Regions from separate parts of the Streptomyces sp. NPDC101165 genome, predicted to be linked through region 1. Evidence: riboswitches for the same ligand, from Rfam matches in the RefSeq annotation. Region 1 holds a riboswitch; the other holds the start of a gene.
What was found. Region 1 has a riboswitch for ZMP and ZTP ahead of ACIRVH_RS44730 (glycine hydroxymethyltransferase). Riboswitches for the same ligand answer to the same signal wherever they lie in the genome.
Positions count from the first base shown of each region.

Region 1 (7,602 bases):
TCCGCACCGTCGCCTTCGACGCCCTCGACCCCGAGTCCCACGAGGCGGCCCTCGGCAAGGTCTTCGCCGAGGGGCACATCGACCTGGTGCTGCTCGCGTTCGGCATCCTCGGCGACCAGGCCCACGACGAGCGTGAGCCTCTGCGCGCGGTCCGGGTCGCCCAGACCAACTACACCGGCGCCGTGTCGGCGAGCCTGGTCGCGGCCCGCGCCCTCCAGACCCAGGGCCACGGCTCCCTGGTGGTCCTCTCCTCCGCCGCCGGCGAACGGGCCCGCCGCGCCGACTTCATCTACGGCTCCAGCAAGGCCGGCCTCGACGCCTTCGCCCAGGGCCTCGGCGACGCGCTCTACGGCACCGGCGTGCACGTCATGGTCGTACGCCCCGGATTCGTCCGTACCCGTATGACGGCGGACCTGCCCGCGGCCCCGCTCGCCACCACCCCCGAGGCGGTCGCCACGGCCGTCGAACTGGGCCTGCGCCGCGGCTCGGAGACGGTGTGGGTGCCGGGCGCGCTCCGGCTGGTGATGACGGCTCTACGGCACACACCGCGGGCATTGTTCCGACGGCTGCCGATCTAGTGCCCCGGCAGGCAATGTTGGCCCGTCAAGGAGCGGCGTCCGGTGCGTGCTCTCGTGCGGCGAGAGTGCGTGCCGGCCCTACGACACTGCGCTACGGTCCACACCGCGGAGGGCCTGCGGGGGCACCACGGATCCGCCGAACGTGTACTCCCGCAGCTTGCGCCACACGTCGTCGGCGCCCTGCTCGTACAGGGCGAACCCGGTGCACGGCCACTCGGCCTCGAAGCCGGCCAGTTCGGTGAAGGCGCGGTCCATGGACGCCTCGTCGATGCCGTGCGCGACCGTGACATGCGGGTGGTACGGGAACTGCAGCTCGCGCGCCATCGGACCCGAGGCGTCCCGCACCCGCTGCTGCAGCCAGCCGCAGGCCTCGGCACCCTGCGCGACACGCACGTACACGACCGGCGACAGGGGCCGGAAGGTACCGGTCCCGCACAGCCGCATCGGGAACGGCCGGCCGGCCGCCGCGACCTGCGTGAGGTGCGCCTCGACCGCCCCCAGATCGGCCGCCTCCACCTCGGTCGGCGGCAGCAGGGTGACATGCGTGGGGATGCCGTGAGCCGCGGCGTCGCCGAAGCCCGCGCGCAGCTCCTGGAGCAGGCTGCCGTGAGGCTCCGGGACCGCGATCGACACGCCGATCGTTACGGTCCCCACGTCGTCTCCTGTCGTCGCGTGATGTTGTCCGGCGGTCTTCGCCGCCGTCTTCGCCGCCGTCTTCGTCCGGGCCGTCGGCTACCGACTGTACGGCCACGGATGTCCTGTGGGCAGGCGCAGTGGAAGTGATGTGCAGCGCTCTGCCCGGTCGGGCGTGTGTACGGTCGTGCGCCTCAGCGCCCGATCGTGCTTCTCAGTGCTTCGCCGACAGGAAACCCACCCGGTCGTACGCCTGCGCAAGCGTCTCCGCGGCGACGGCACGTGCCTTCTCCGCACCCTTGGCGAGGATCGAGTCGAGCGTCTCGGAGTCGTCCAGATACTGCTGGGTGCGCTCCCGGAACGGCGTCACGAACTCGACCATGACCTCGGCGAGGTCCGTCTTGAGCGCGCCGTACATCTTGCCCTCGTAGTCCTGCTCCAGCTCGGCGATCGACTTGCCGGTGAGCGTGGAGTAGATGGTGAGGAGGTTCGACACGCCCGGCTTGCTCTCCGCGTCGTAGCGGATCACGGTGTCGGTGTCGGTGACGGCGCTCTTGACCTTCTTGGCCGTCGCCTTCGGCTCGTCGAGCAGGTTGATCAGGCCCTTCGGCGTGGACGCCGACTTGCTCATCTTGATCGACGGGTCCTGGAGGTCGTAGATCTTCGCCGTCTCCTTGAGGATGTACGGCGACGGGATCACGAACGTGTCGCCGAACCGGCCGTTGAAACGCTCGGCGAGGTCGCGGGTCAGCTCGATGTGCTGGCGCTGGTCCTCGCCGACCGGCACCTCGTTGGCCTGGTACAGCAGGATGTCCGCGACCTGCAGGATCGGGTACGTGAACAGGCCGACGGAGGCACGCTCGGCGCCCTGCTTGGCGGACTTGTCCTTGAACTGGGTCATCCGGCTGGCCTCGCCGAAGCCGGTGAGGCAGTTCATGATCCAGGCGAGCTGGGCGTGCTCGGGCACATGGCTCTGCACGAAGAGGGTGCAGCGGTCGGGGTCGAGACCGGCGGCCAGCAGCTGAGCCGCGGCCAGGCGGGTGTTGGCGCGCAGGTCCTTCGGGTCCTGCGGGACCGTGATCGCGTGCAGGTCGACGACCATGTAGAAGGCGTCGTGGGACTCCTGCAGGGCCACCCACTGGCGGACGGCGCCGAGGTAGTTGCCGAGGTGGAACGAGCCGGCGGTGGGCTGGATGCCGGAGAGCACGCGAGGTTGGTCAGCGGAAGCCATGTTTTTTATTGTCGCAGAGGGATCGGGGGGTTCGGTGCGTGGGGAACTGCGGGCCGTTTGTGGTTGCTCGCGCAGTTCCCCACGCCCCTGGGTATCTCTAGCCAAGGTCGATTTCAGGGTAGAGCGGGAACGCCGCCACCAGGTCCGTTGCCCTCTGTGCGATTTCCTGGGACACCTTCTCGTCCAGGACGTGGGCCGCCTTGGACGGGGCTCCCGACTTGGTGGTGCCCGGCTCGGTGGTGGTGAGGACGCGGTCGATCAGGCCGGCGACCTCGTCCATCTCCGCGGTGCCGAGGCCCCGGGTGGTCAGGGCGGGGGTGCCGATGCGGATGCCGGAGGTGTACCAGGCGCCGTTCGGGTCGGCCGGGATGGCGTTGCGGTTGGTGACGATGCCGGACTCGAGCAGCGCCGCCTCGGCCTGGCGGCCGGTGAGGCCGTAGGAGGTGGCCACGTCGATCAGGTTCAGGTGGTTGTCCGTGCCGCCGGTGACCAGGGTGGCGCCGCGCTTCATCAGGCCCTCGGCGAGGGCGCGCGAGTTGTCGACGATGCGCTGGGCGTAGTCCTGGAACGAGGGCTGACGGGCCTCGGCGAGGGCGACGGCCTTCGCGGCCATGACGTGCGGGAGCGGGCCGCCGAGCACCATCGGGCAGCCGCGGTCGACCTGGTCCTTCAGGGAGTCGTCGCACAGGACCATGCCGCCGCGCGGGCCGCGCAGGGACTTGTGGGTGGTCGTGGTGACGATCTGGGCGTGCGGGACCGGGTCGAAGTCGCCGGTCAGGACCTTGCCGGCGACCAGACCGGCGAAGTGGGCCATGTCGACCATCAGGGTCGCGCCGACCTCGTCGGCGATCTCGCGCATGATCCGGAAGTTCACCAGACGGGGGTACGCCGAGTAGCCCGCGACGATGATCAGCGGCTTGAACTCGCGAGCCTGGGCGCGCAGCGCCTCGTAGTCGATCAGGCCCGTGGCCGGGTCGGTGCCGTAGGAGCGCTGATCGAACATCTTGCCCGAGATGTTCGGGCGGAAGCCGTGGGTGAGGTGGCCGCCGGCGTCCAGGGACATGCCGAGCATGCGCTGGTTGCCGAAGGCCTGGCGGAGCTCGGCCCAGTCGGCCTCGGAGAGGTCGTTGACCTGGCGGGCGCCGGTCTTCTCCAGGAACGGGACCTCCACGCGGTCCGCGAGCACGGCCCAGAAGGCGACGAGGTTGGCGTCGATGCCGGAGTGCGGCTGGACGTAGGCGTGCCGGGCGCCGAAGAGCGCCTTGGCATGCTCGGCGGCCAGGGACTCCACCGTGTCGACGTTGCGGCAGCCGGCGTAGAAGCGGCGGCCGATGGTGCCCTCGGCGTACTTGTCGCTGAACCAGTTGCCCATCGCCAGCAGGGTGGCCGGGGAGGCGTAGTTCTCGGAGGCGATCAGCTTCAGCATCTCGCGCTGGTCGGTCACCTCCTGGCCGATGGCGTCCGCGACCCGCGGCTCGACGGCACGGATCACGTCGAGGGCGGCGCGGAAGGCGGTGGACTCGGTCGACAGGGGCTGCTCTGGCATGGGGACCTCCGGACGGCGTGCGTACAGCGTTCACGTTCGGCCCAGGCGCACGGCACTCTTTTCCCGCTCGGGCCGCTCCCCGATGGTCGGTCCCATCCCTAGCGCGCCAGTCACGGCCCGCTGATCAGCCTACCGGGCGCGCCGGATCGCGCAGGTCCCGCGTCCACCATGCGAGCGAGGATAAGAAGGGGGTGCATCCGACTCTCTGGCCCTTTGGAGTTCCCGTGAACGCTACGGAGACGCTCATCGCCGCCGCCGACGCCCACAGTGCGCACAACTACCACCCGCTGCCGGTGGTCGTGGCCACCGCGGAGGGGGCCTGGATGACGGATGTCGAGGGGCGGCGCTACCTCGACCTGCTGGCCGGGTACTCGGCACTGAACTTCGGCCACGGCCACCCGCAGCTGGTGGAGGCGGCCAGGGCACAGCTGGAGCGGGTGACGCTGACGTCGCGGGCGTTCCACCACGACCGGTTCGCCGCGTTCTGCACCGAGCTGGCCGCGCTGTGCGGCATGCAGATGGTGCTGCCGATGAACACCGGCGTCGAGGCGGTGGAGACCGCGGTGAAGACCGCCCGGAAGTGGGGGTACCGGATCAAGGGGGTGCCCGCCGAGATGGCGAAGATCGTGGTCGCGAGCGGCAACTTCCACGGCCGTACGACGACGGTCATCAGCTTCTCCACCGACGCCGAGGCGCGGGCGGACTTCGGGCCGTACACGCCGGGCTTCCAGATCGTGCCGTACGGCGACCTGACCGCGATGCGGGAGGCGCTCACCGAGAACACGGTCGCGGTGCTGCTCGAACCGATCCAGGGCGAGTCGGGGGTGATCGTCCCGCCGGCCGGCTATCTGCCAGCGGTGCGGGAGCTGACCCGGCAGCGGGACGTGCTGTTCATCGCCGACGAGGTCCAGTCGGGGCTGGGCCGGACCGGGCGGACCTTCGCGTGCGAGCACGAGGGGGTCGCGCCGGACATGTACGTGCTGGGGAAGGCGCTGGGCGGCGGGATCGTGCCGGTGTCGGCGGTGGTGTCGAGCACCGAGGTGCTCGGAGTGTTCGGGCCGGGTGAGCACGGATCGACGTTCGGCGGGAACCCCCTGGCGTGTGCGGTGGCGCTGGAGGTGATCAGGATGCTGCGGACGGGCGAGTACCAGGCGCGGTCCGCCGAGCTCGGCGAGCATCTGCACCGGGAGCTGGGCGCCCTGCTCGGCACCGGCAAGGTCACAGCGGTCCGCGGGCGGGGGCTGTGGGCCGGGGTCGACGTCGCGCCGAGGGTCGGGACGGGCCGGCAGGTGTCCGAGCGGCTGATGGACCGGGGTGTCCTGGTGAAGGACACCCACGGTGCGACGGTCCGGATCGCGCCGCCGTTGGTGATCAGCAAGGAGGACCTGGACTGGGGGCTCGAACAGCTGCGGGCGGTGCTGGCCGGCTAAAGGATCACGTGCGGCAGGAAGCGGGCGTACTCGTCGGTGATCAGGCCCGAGGACTCGCGCAGGCCGAGGCCGGCCGGCTCGTCCCGGACGACCCAGGCGCCGAGGACGAGGTGGTTGCCGTCGAGGGCGGGCAGCGGGGCGAGCTGCTGGTAGCAGCAGGGCTCGTCCCGGGTGACGGCCGGGGCGCCGGGCTCGTGCACGGTCACGCCCGCGCCCTCGCGGCCCAGCAGCGGCTTGGCGACATAGCCCGTCGACCCGGCCAGCTCGCGCGGGCCGTCCAGGTAGGCGGGCAGCAGGTTCGGGTGGCCGGGGTACAGCTCCCAGAGGATCGCCAGCAGGGCCTTGTTGCTCAGGAGCATCTTCCAGGCGGGTTCGATCCACAGGGTGCTGCCGGTGCCGCCGCCGTTGTCCAGGGTGTCGAGGACATGCCCTGCGAAGGCGTCGGTGGTGAGCCACTCCCACGGATAGAGCTTGAAGATGCTGCGGATGAAACGGAGCCCGTTGTCCACGAAGCGGCCGGAGAGGGTGTCCCAGCCGATCTCCTCCATGGAGATCCAGTCGGTGGCGAGGCCGGCCTGTTCGGCGGTCTCCTTCAGGTAGGCGACCGTCATCAGGTCCTCGCCGAGTTCGTCGGCGGAGGAGTGCGCGAAGTGCAGCGGACTGCCCGGCGGGAGCAGCGCGGCCTGCTCGCGCCAGGCGTCGACCAGGCGCTCGTGCAGTGAGTTCCACTGGTCGGCGCCGGGGAAGCGTTCCTCCATCCAGAACCACTGGGGGGAGGCGGCCTCGACCAGGGAGGTCGGGGTGTCGGCGTTGTACTCCAGGAGCTTCGCCGGGCCGGTGCCGTCGTAGCGCAGGTCGAAGCGGCCGTAGAGGGAGGGGAGTTCGGCGCGGCGCCGCCAGGCCTCGGTGACGGCCTCGGCGACCCGCGGGTCGGTGATGCCGAGGTCGGCGAGGCGGTCCTCGGCCACGATGTGTTCGGCGGCCGCGAGGCACATGCGGTGCAGTTCCTCGACGGTCTCCTCCAGCGCCTCGACCTCGTCCAGGGTGAAGACGTAGTAGGCACTCTCGTCCCAGTAGGGGCGCAGCGAGCCGTCGGGGTGGCGGGTCAGGGGGTAGACGAGCCCCTGCTCCTCGACGGTCTGCTGCCAGCCGGGGCGGGGGGTGGTCGTACGGCGTTCCATGGGGCGTTTCCTCGTCAGCCGCCGGAGCTGCCGTGGCCGCCGCCGAAGCCGCCACGGTGCACGCCGCCGTGCGAGCCGCCCGAGCTCGAATGCGAGCCGGAGCCCTTGCTCGGCTTGGTGAAGGAGCCGCCGCTCACCCAGGAGCCCTTCTTCTTGCCGCCGTAGTACCAGGCGCCGTCGACGAAGGCCTTGGTGGACTTGCAGTTCTTGTCGGAGACGATCTTGTAGCCCTTGGTCAGCCGGTAGCTGTCGCGGTCGACGCAGCGCTTGTCCGGGGCGGAGGAGCAGGCGGTCAGGGCGGTGGCCAGCAGGCCCATGCCGCCGAGCAGAACGGTTCCGGAGCGAAGGCGTCGGCGTGCGGTGTCCATGCTGGTGTCTCCCCCGTTGACTGGCCTGTTTTCGGCGGTCAGCCTAGAGAACGGTAAGAGCGGCCACCGAGGCGGGTCACCGGATCGCCCTCCCCCTGACGTCACTTCGTGGACTTTGGGATGGTGTGCGCTGCGCCGTGGAGCACGGTGGTCGTGCGGAGGAACGGGCGGCTTCCGCTGCCCCGGCCTCGGGCGAGCCGATGGGCCACGAGGTGATCGACTGCCAGGGCGAGCACGAAGCCGTGGCCAGATTCAGCCGCGCCGAGTCATATTGCGTTAAGAAGAGCCGCACCACGCTCCGCGTCATCGATACTGACGGCGAATTCCCTGCCCTTTCCCCGGGTCCGGATGACGAGGCATTCTCCGCTCCGCAGCATGACCGTGGTGCCGAGACCACTGAGCCGGTAACCCCAGCCTCCGACCTGTGCGGGGGTGCGGTTCTCGGCGCGGGCCGACTCGATGTCCTCGGCCGGCCAGCGCCGGGCGGGCCAGCCGAGCGGCCCGAACGCCACTTCCAGGCCGCGCTCCGATGCGCGTGCCTGCACGGTGGCGCAGCCGGCCAAGGCCAGGGACGTGAACGCGAACGGAGCGAACAGCGCCCACAACGGGCCGGCGGTGGCGAGGCCGCTGACCAG
Region 1 is NZ_JBIWPG010000036.1:61,524-69,125, forward strand. It holds gene ACIRVH_RS44715 (decaprenylphospho-beta-D-erythro-pentofuranosid-2-ulose 2-reductase) at 1-578, shown strand, start outside; gene ACIRVH_RS44720 (2'-5' RNA ligase family protein) at 657-1,232, opposite strand; gene trpS (tryptophan--tRNA ligase) at 1,426-2,442, opposite strand; gene ACIRVH_RS44730 (glycine hydroxymethyltransferase) at 2,540-3,988, opposite strand; ZMP/ZTP riboswitch at 4,021-4,112, opposite strand; gene rocD (ornithine--oxo-acid transaminase) at 4,213-5,418, shown strand; gene ACIRVH_RS44740 (glutathionylspermidine synthase family protein) at 5,415-6,599, opposite strand; gene ACIRVH_RS44745 (hypothetical protein) at 6,614-6,967, opposite strand; gene ACIRVH_RS44750 (DUF1648 domain-containing protein) at 7,234-7,602, opposite strand, start outside.

Region 2 (7,602 bases), on a different contig from region 1:
CGCCGATCGTGGTGGAGTCGCCGTGTCCGGTGAGGACCTTGGTCTCCGGCGGGAGAGTGAGGAGCCGGTCGCGGATGGACTCGATGATCGTCGGGAAGTGGGAGTACGAGCGTCCCGTGGCGCCGGGGCCGCCCTGGAAGAGGGTGTCGCCACTGAAGACGACGCCGAGCCCGGGGTCGTACAGGCAGACGGCGCCGGGGGCGTGGCCCGGGGTGTGCAGAACCGTCAGGTCGGCGCCGGCGGCCTCGATGACCTGGCCGTCGTCGAGATGGCGGTCGGGGTCGCGGTGGGGGTGGGTGAGCTTCCACAGCGGCAGGTCGTCCGGGTGGAGCCAGATGGTGGCGCCGGTGAGGTCGGCGAGGGCGGGGGCCGCGTCGATGTGGTCGTTGTGGGCGTGGGTGCACAGGATGGCGGTGAGCCGGCGGTCGCCGACGGCGCGGGCGATGGCCTCGGCGTCGTGGGCGGCGTCGATGACGACCACCTCGTGGTCGTCGCCGACGATCCACACGTTGTTGTCGACGTCCCAGGTGCCGCCGTCGAGGGTGAACTGGCCGGAGGTGACGAGGCGTTCGATGCGGGCGGTCATCACAGCACCACCACCGAGCGCAGCACGTCGCCCTGGTGCATCCGCTCGAACGCCTTCTCCACCTCGTCGAGTTGGATGGTCTCGGTGACGAACGCGTCCAGCGGCAGGCGGCCCTGGAGATGGAGGTCGATCAGCATCGGGAAGTCCCGGGAGGGCAGACAGTCCCCGTACCAGCTGGACTTGAGCGCGCCGCCGCGCCCGAAGACGTCCAGCAGCGGCAGTTCGAGCTTCATCTCGGGGGTGGGGACGCCGACGAGGACGACGGTGCCGGCCAGATCGCGGGCGTAGAAGGCCTGCTTGTACGTCTCGGGACGGCCGACCGCCTCGATGACGACGTCGGCGCCGAAGCCGCCGGTCAGCTCTCGGATCGCCTCGACCGGGTCGGTCTCCTTGGAGTTGACCGTGTGGGTGGCGCCCAGCGTGCGGGCCTTCTCCAGCTTGCGGTCGTCGATGTCCACGGCGATGATCCGGGCCGCGCCGGCGAGGTTCGACCCGGCGATGGCCGCGTCACCGACGCCACCGCAGCCGATGACGGCGACCGAGTCGCCGCGGCCGACGCCCCCGGTGTTGATGGCGGCGCCGATGCCGGCCATCACGCCGCAGCCGAGCAGCCCGGCCACGGCCGGGGAGACGGCCGGGTCGACCTTGGTGCACTGTCCGGCCGCGACCAGCGTCTTCTCGGCGAACGCGCCGATGCCGAGGGCCGGCGACAGCTCCGTGCCGTCGGTCAGGGTCATCTTCTGCTTCGCGTTGTGGGTGTTGAAGCAGTACCAGGGGCGGCCGCGCAGGCAGGCCCGGCAATTTCCGCACACAGCACGCCAGTTGAGGACGACGAAGTCACCGGGCGCCACATCGGTGACCCCCTCGCCGACCGACTCCACCACGCCGGCGGCCTCGTGGCCGAGCAGGAAGGGGAACTCGTCCGAGATGCCGCCCTGTTTGTAGTGCAGATCGGTGTGACAGACACCGCAGGCCTGGACGCGTACGACGGCTTCGCCGGGTCCCGGGTCCGGGACCACGATCGTCTCGACCCGTACGGGCTCGTCCTTCCCCGGTGCGATCACGCCGCGTACTTCCTGCGCCATGGCCTGGCCCCTTTTCCTCGATGTGCCTTCGGAGCCGACCCTACGCGCGAGGGCCCGTCGACGGCATGGACCACGACGGCGACAGTGGATCTTTCGGCCGTCGCCGCGTGGTCCGGGCGGGCAGCGGTGAGGGCCGTCCCGGGCGGGACGGCCCTCGGGTGCGTGGGGGGGCTCAGGCCTGGACGGCGGGCAGCAGACCGGTCACGGGCGCGACGAGGTCGGTGAGCTGGTGCAGCTCGTTCAGCCGCTGCAGTTCGCTGACCTGGTTCAGCGGGCGGAGTTGGTCCGAGACCCGCGGGATCTGCCCCTGGTGCTGTGCGGGGATGTCGCTGACGGCGAGCGAGTCCACCATGGTCATCGGGTTGATCCGCCCGGAGTTCGATGCGCTCGCGTCGGCCGCGTTCGCCAGCGGAGCGGCGAGGCCCGTGACGCCGACGGCCAGACCGACGGCGGCGACGATACGTCGTGTTGAGATCATGCCCTCAGCAACGGCGGCGGGCCCGGCCCGGACACGGCCCCCGGCCGCCGCTCACCCGTCAGGCGGACCGCCTCGGCTGCGCTTGCCGTTGCCGCCGGGGCGGAGGACTCTCGGAGGTGGGGCCCGTGCGGCCTGTTCCCGCCGGGCCATGGGCGCCTTAAGGAGGTCACCATGGGCGCTGCGACAGGCTCCACCTTCGACACCGAGACACTGCGCCGGGGCATAGAAGGGAACACCGGGAACACCCTGCTCGCCCTCTACGCGGACGACGCCGAGATCCGCATCATCGACCGCAACACCCAGCCAAGTCATCCCAAGGTCCTGCACGGTCGGCGCGAGATAGCCGAGCTGCTCGACGACGTCTACAGCCGCGACATGACGCACAAGCTGGACCACTGCGTCATCCAGGGCGATCGTGCCGCCTTCTCCGAGTCCTGCGAGTACGAGGACGGCACGCGGGTCCTCGCCGAGTCCATGATCACCCTGCGTGACGGGAAGATCGCCGAACAGATTCTGATCCAGGCATGGGACGAGTAGGGAGAAGGGTCGCGAGGGTCCAGGTCACCTCCCGGCTGACCTGGACCTTCTCGGCCCGGGCGACGTTGGGCCGGGCACGTCCCCGCTCTCGGCTGCCAGGACCAGTTTCCGCAACAGGTCTGCAAGTGTCCGCCGCTCTTCTTCGGTCAGTGCTGCGAGCAGCGCACCCTCACCCGCGTCCTCCGCTGCCGCATGCGCCTCGAATGCGGCGTGCCCGGCCCCGGTGAGCCGTACCCGCACCCGCCTGCGGTCACCGGTCTCGTGGGTACGGGTGATCAGCCCGGCCTCCTCGACGGCCCCGAGCCGAGCCGACAGCGCTCCCCGGGTCAGGCCGAGCCGTTCGGCGAGCAGCGAGGGACTCGACTCGTACGGCGGCCCGGACCTGCGCAGCATCAACAGCACCTTGTACTGCCAGTACTTGAGGCCGTCGGAGTCCAGCACGTCCCGGCGGGCCTGGCCGGTGCGCCGGCCGAGGATCGCCAGCCTCGCGATGATCGCCTCCTTGACCGGGTCCAGCCAGTCCAGCTCGCGCGCCCAGACGGCCACGTGCCGGTCCACCGAGTCCTGCACTGTCTGCCTCCCGCAGTGGTTTTCTTGTGGATCATTTTTCGCCCAACTACTTTGCCCGGCATGACCTCTGCAGCGCACGCATTTGTTGATGTCGATGAACTCCTCCGAGCCACACGTGAGTTGAGCGTCGCTGGCCGCTGGGAGCGGGCCGCACGGCTGCTCGACGCGGCCGCCACCGACGATCCCGCCGCCCGTGCACGGATCACCCGGGCCGCGGCCGAAGTCGCCCTGGACCGCGACTGGTTCGCGGGGACGGACACCGCGGCCGAGCGGCTCGAGGCGGCGGAGAAGGAGTTCCCGGACGGCGACTGGGACACCGGCTTCCTCCGGCTCAGGCACAGCTACGGCCGGCTGCTCCTGGTCGACGGCACCCTGCGCATCGGCCCGGACGGCAAGGACCCCGAGGCGCTCGCCGCGCTCCTCGACCGGGCGCGGGAGCTGCACGACAGCGCCCCGGACGAGGTGCGGCGGGGCTGGGCGGCGATGTACCGGGGGCTGATCACGGAGAACCACTTCGCCGAGCGGGCGGCCGCCGCCGGACACTACACGGCCGCGCTGCGCGCCGGAGAGGCCGGCGTGGACGGTCTGCTGGCCCGCGAGGCGCTGCGGCATCTCGGCGACCAGGACCACGACGCCGGTGACGGCGAGCGGGCCGGGGAGCGCTGGCGGCGAGCCACCGCGCTGGGCGCCCGGGCAGGCACGGTGCCGGGCACCCTCTCCCAGCAGTTGCTGCTGGCCGTGCTGGCCCGGGACGCGGGCGACGAGGCGGGCGCCGTCGCGCTGGCGGCGGAGATCGTCCGCTGGGCCGGTGCGATCGGCGCGGACCGGCTGGCCGCCCAGGCGGACGCCTTCCTCGCCGGGGCGGATCCCACGGCACCCGGGCCCACGGACGCGGACTGAGCGCCGCCCGCACTCTCGGTTAGGCTGTGGGCGGGCCGTGACTGGCGCTGAGGTGGAGTACCACCGGGGAGCGGCCCGTGGAGCATGCCGCGCGCCTGGGCGATGAAGGTCAACCCAGCTCAGGAGCGCAGATGACACAGGCCCGGCTCATGGACGGCACCGCCCTCGCCCGCCGCATCGTCGAGGAGACCGCGAAGAAGGCCGCCGATCTCACCGAGCGGACGGGCAGCACGCCCTGTCTGGCCACGGTGCTGGTCGGCGAGGACCCGGCGTCCGTCACCTACGTCCGCATGAAGCAGAACCGCTGCCGCAAGGCCGGCATCGAGTCCCGGCACGTGGCGCTGCCCGCCGCCACGACCACCGCCGAACTCGTCGGCACCCTGCGGGAGTTGTCGGCCGATCCGACCGTGCACGGCATTCTGCTCCAGCACCCGGTGGGCGACCACATCGACGAGCGGGCCGCGTTCGAGGCGATCGCGCCGGAGAAGGACGTCGACGGTGTCACCTTCGCCTCGTTCGCCACGATGAGCTTCGGCCTGCCGGGCTTCGTCTCCTGCACGCCCGGCGGCATCATCCGGCTGCTCGACGAGTACGACGTCGACCCGGCCGGGAAGCGGGCCGTGGTGGTGGGCCGCAGCGCGATCCTCGGCAAGCCGGTGGGCATGCTGCTGCTGGCCCGGGACGCGACCGTGACGTACTGCCACTCGCGCACCCGGGACCTGTCGGCCGCGGTCCGCGAGGCGGACATCGTGGTCGCCGCCGTGGGCCGGCCGCGTCTCATCCGGGGCCAGGACATCAAGCCGGGCGCGGTCGTCGTCGACGCGGGCTACAACGCGGGGAACGTCGGCGACGTCGACTTCGACTCGGCCGTGGAGCGGGCCTCCCTGATCACGCCGGTGCCGGGCGGTGTCGGCCCGATGACGATCGCCACGCTGCTGGAGCAGACCGTCGACGGCGCCGCCCGGCAGCTCGGGGTGTGATCAGCGCATCCAGGCGCGGTACTCCATGACGTCCCCGGCCTTCACCCGGTACGCGCGCTCGGCCCGGGTGAAGGTGGTCTCCATGCCGAGCACGGCGCCGGTGCGCGGTTCCAGGATCAGCATGTGGCGGACGCCCCGGGTGTCGTACACGTACGCATGACCGGGGCGGCCCAGGCGGTCGGTCACCTCACCGGCCGGCCGCACCCCCTCGGCCTCGGCGAACAGCCGGACGAGGGCCGCCGACTCGCGGGCGCCCAGGGTCCAGTGGTCGAGCAGTTCCCCGACGGCGTCGAACAGTTCGGCGGTCTTCAGCGGGGCCGTGCTGCGGTTGATCTCGGGCCGGACGATCTCGGTGAGGTAGGCCCGCAGACGCGCCGCGGTGTGCGGCGGGGTTCCCTCGGGCGGGACGTCGCTCCACATCGGCGGGTACGTCGTCCGGCTGACCACATGACCGTCCGCCACCTCGTGCGGGTCGTCGCCCTCGTCGGTGAGGACCGGGCGGCCCGGCCTGCGCGGGTCGGTCGCCACGACCAGTTCGGTGTGGCTGTCGTCCGACCGCCAGCGCACCACCCGCTCCTCCGGGACGGTGACGGGGTGCTTGCCGTCGCTCATGCCGAGGCTCCACGACTGCACGTGTGTGCCCTTGCGCAGGCGCGGTGAGCCGCCCGACGCGGCCGCGTCGGCCAGGGCGACCATCTCCTTGAGGGGGACGGGCGTGGAGTGCAGGCGGACGGTCAGCGGGCGCGGCGCGGCGACGGCCCGCGGTGTGCTCGGACCGCCGAGCACGGCGTTGACTGCGACCACCAGGACGACGGCGGTGGCGGCGAGACCCCAGACCAGCCGGGCGCGCGGGGTACGGCCGGGGAGCGCCGGAAGCAGCCGGAGACGGCGCCGTCGGCGGTCCTCGTGCAGCAGCTGCTCCAACTGCCGCTCGGCGCGGTGGTCCAGCGGCCCGTCGCCGAAGTGAGGGGCGTCGGTCGGCACCGGGTTGGCGCGGCGGAGGAGTTCGAGTTCGTCAGCCATGTCGGTGGTCCTCGCAGAGGGTCGCTTCGGCGGGGGCGGGCAGGGCTGCCGCGGCGGGCCGCATCCGGTCGATCTCGGCTCTCAGCCGGCGCCGGGCCCGGTGCAGGCGCATGACCGCCGCCCGTCTGCCGCAGCCGAGGGCCACCGCGATCTCCTCGGCGTCGAGTTCCTCCCATGCCGCGAGGCGCAGCACTTCCTGGTCCGCCGGGGAGAGCCGGGCCAGCGCCTCGTGCACCCAGGCGCCGGGGGCCTCCATGTCGGGGCTGTCCACGATGTGCCGGCCGTGCGCCGCCTCGTCGTTGCCCAGCCGGTCCACCAGCCGGCGCCGCCGTCCGTAGCCGCGTACCGCGTTGGCCAGGCAGTTGCGTGCCACCCCGTACAGCCAGGGCAGCGGCGCCTCGGGCAGGTCGGACCGGCGGCGCCAGGCCACCGTGAACACCTCCGCCACCACTTCCTCCACCTCGTCGGCCGGCCCCTGCAGTCGCCTGGCGACATAGCGGCTGACCGCCCAGTAGTGCTCGCGATAGGCAGCGGCGAAGATCTCGTCGTTGCTCATGTTCGGTACGTGTCCGGCACCCCCCGGATCGTCACACCCTTCTTCCGTGATGCTCGTCGCGCCGTCCGAGTGTGACCGACGGGCCGGGCGCGGACACAGGCGGGGCGTGAAGAGGATCAGAGACATCAGGGCCGTGCGGTGGCTGACGACCACCGATCACAAGACGATCGGAACGCTCTACTTGGTCACAGCGTTCGCGTTCTTCCTGATCGGTGGTGTGATGGCGCTGCTCATGCGCGCCGAGCTGGCCCGTCCGGGCCTGCAGATCATGTCGAACGAGCAGTTCAACCAGGCGTTCACGATGCACGGCACGATCATGCTGCTGATGTTCGCGACGCCGCTGTTCGCCGGTTTCGCGAACTGGATCATGCCGCTGCAGATCGGCGCGCCCGACGTGGCGTTCCCGCGGCTGAACATGTTCGCCTACTGGCTCTACCTGTTCGGCTCGCTCATCGCGGTGGGCGGCTTCCTCACCCCGCAGGGGGCGGCCGACTTCGGCTGGTTCGCCTACTCCCCGCTGTCGGACGCGGTCCGCTCGCCGGGCATCGGCGCCGACATGTGGATCATGGGTCTGGCCTTCTCCGGCTTCGGCACCATCCTCGGCGCGGTCAACTTCATCACCACGATCATCTGCATGCGTGCCCCGGGCATGACCATGTTCCGCATGCCGATCTTCGTGTGGAACGTGCTGCTGACGGGTGTGCTCGTCCTGCTGGCCTTCCCGGTGCTGGCGGCCGCGCTGTTCGCCCTGGAGGCGGACCGCAAGTTCGGCGCCCATGTATTCGACGCCGCGAACGGGGGAGCCCTGCTGTGGCAACACCTCTTCTGGTTCTTCGGCCATCCAGAGGTGTACATCATCGCGCTGCCGTTCTTCGGCATCATCTCCG
Region 2 is NZ_JBIWPG010000003.1:264,243-271,844, reverse strand. It holds gene ACIRVH_RS07860 (MBL fold metallo-hydrolase) at 1-586, opposite strand, end outside; gene ACIRVH_RS07855 (S-(hydroxymethyl)mycothiol dehydrogenase) at 586-1,671, opposite strand; gene ACIRVH_RS07850 (hypothetical protein) at 1,844-2,149, opposite strand; gene ACIRVH_RS07845 (nuclear transport factor 2 family protein) at 2,321-2,686, shown strand; gene ACIRVH_RS07840 (MarR family winged helix-turn-helix transcriptional regulator) at 2,711-3,256, opposite strand; gene ACIRVH_RS07835 (hypothetical protein) at 3,377-4,156, shown strand; ZMP/ZTP riboswitch at 4,184-4,264, shown strand; gene ACIRVH_RS07830 (bifunctional 5,10-methylenetetrahydrofolate dehydrogenase/5,10-methenyltetrahydrofolate cyclohydrolase) at 4,288-5,136, shown strand; gene ACIRVH_RS07825 (CU044_5270 family protein) at 5,137-6,159, opposite strand; gene ACIRVH_RS07820 (RNA polymerase sigma factor) at 6,152-6,715, opposite strand; gene ctaD (cytochrome c oxidase subunit I) at 6,822-7,602, shown strand, end outside.
Region 2: linked by a shared signal. The riboswitch ahead of ACIRVH_RS07830 (bifunctional 5,10-methylenetetrahydrofolate dehydrogenase/5,10-methenyltetrahydrofolate cyclohydrolase) and the one ahead of ACIRVH_RS44730 (glycine hydroxymethyltransferase) in region 1 are both predicted to bind ZMP and ZTP.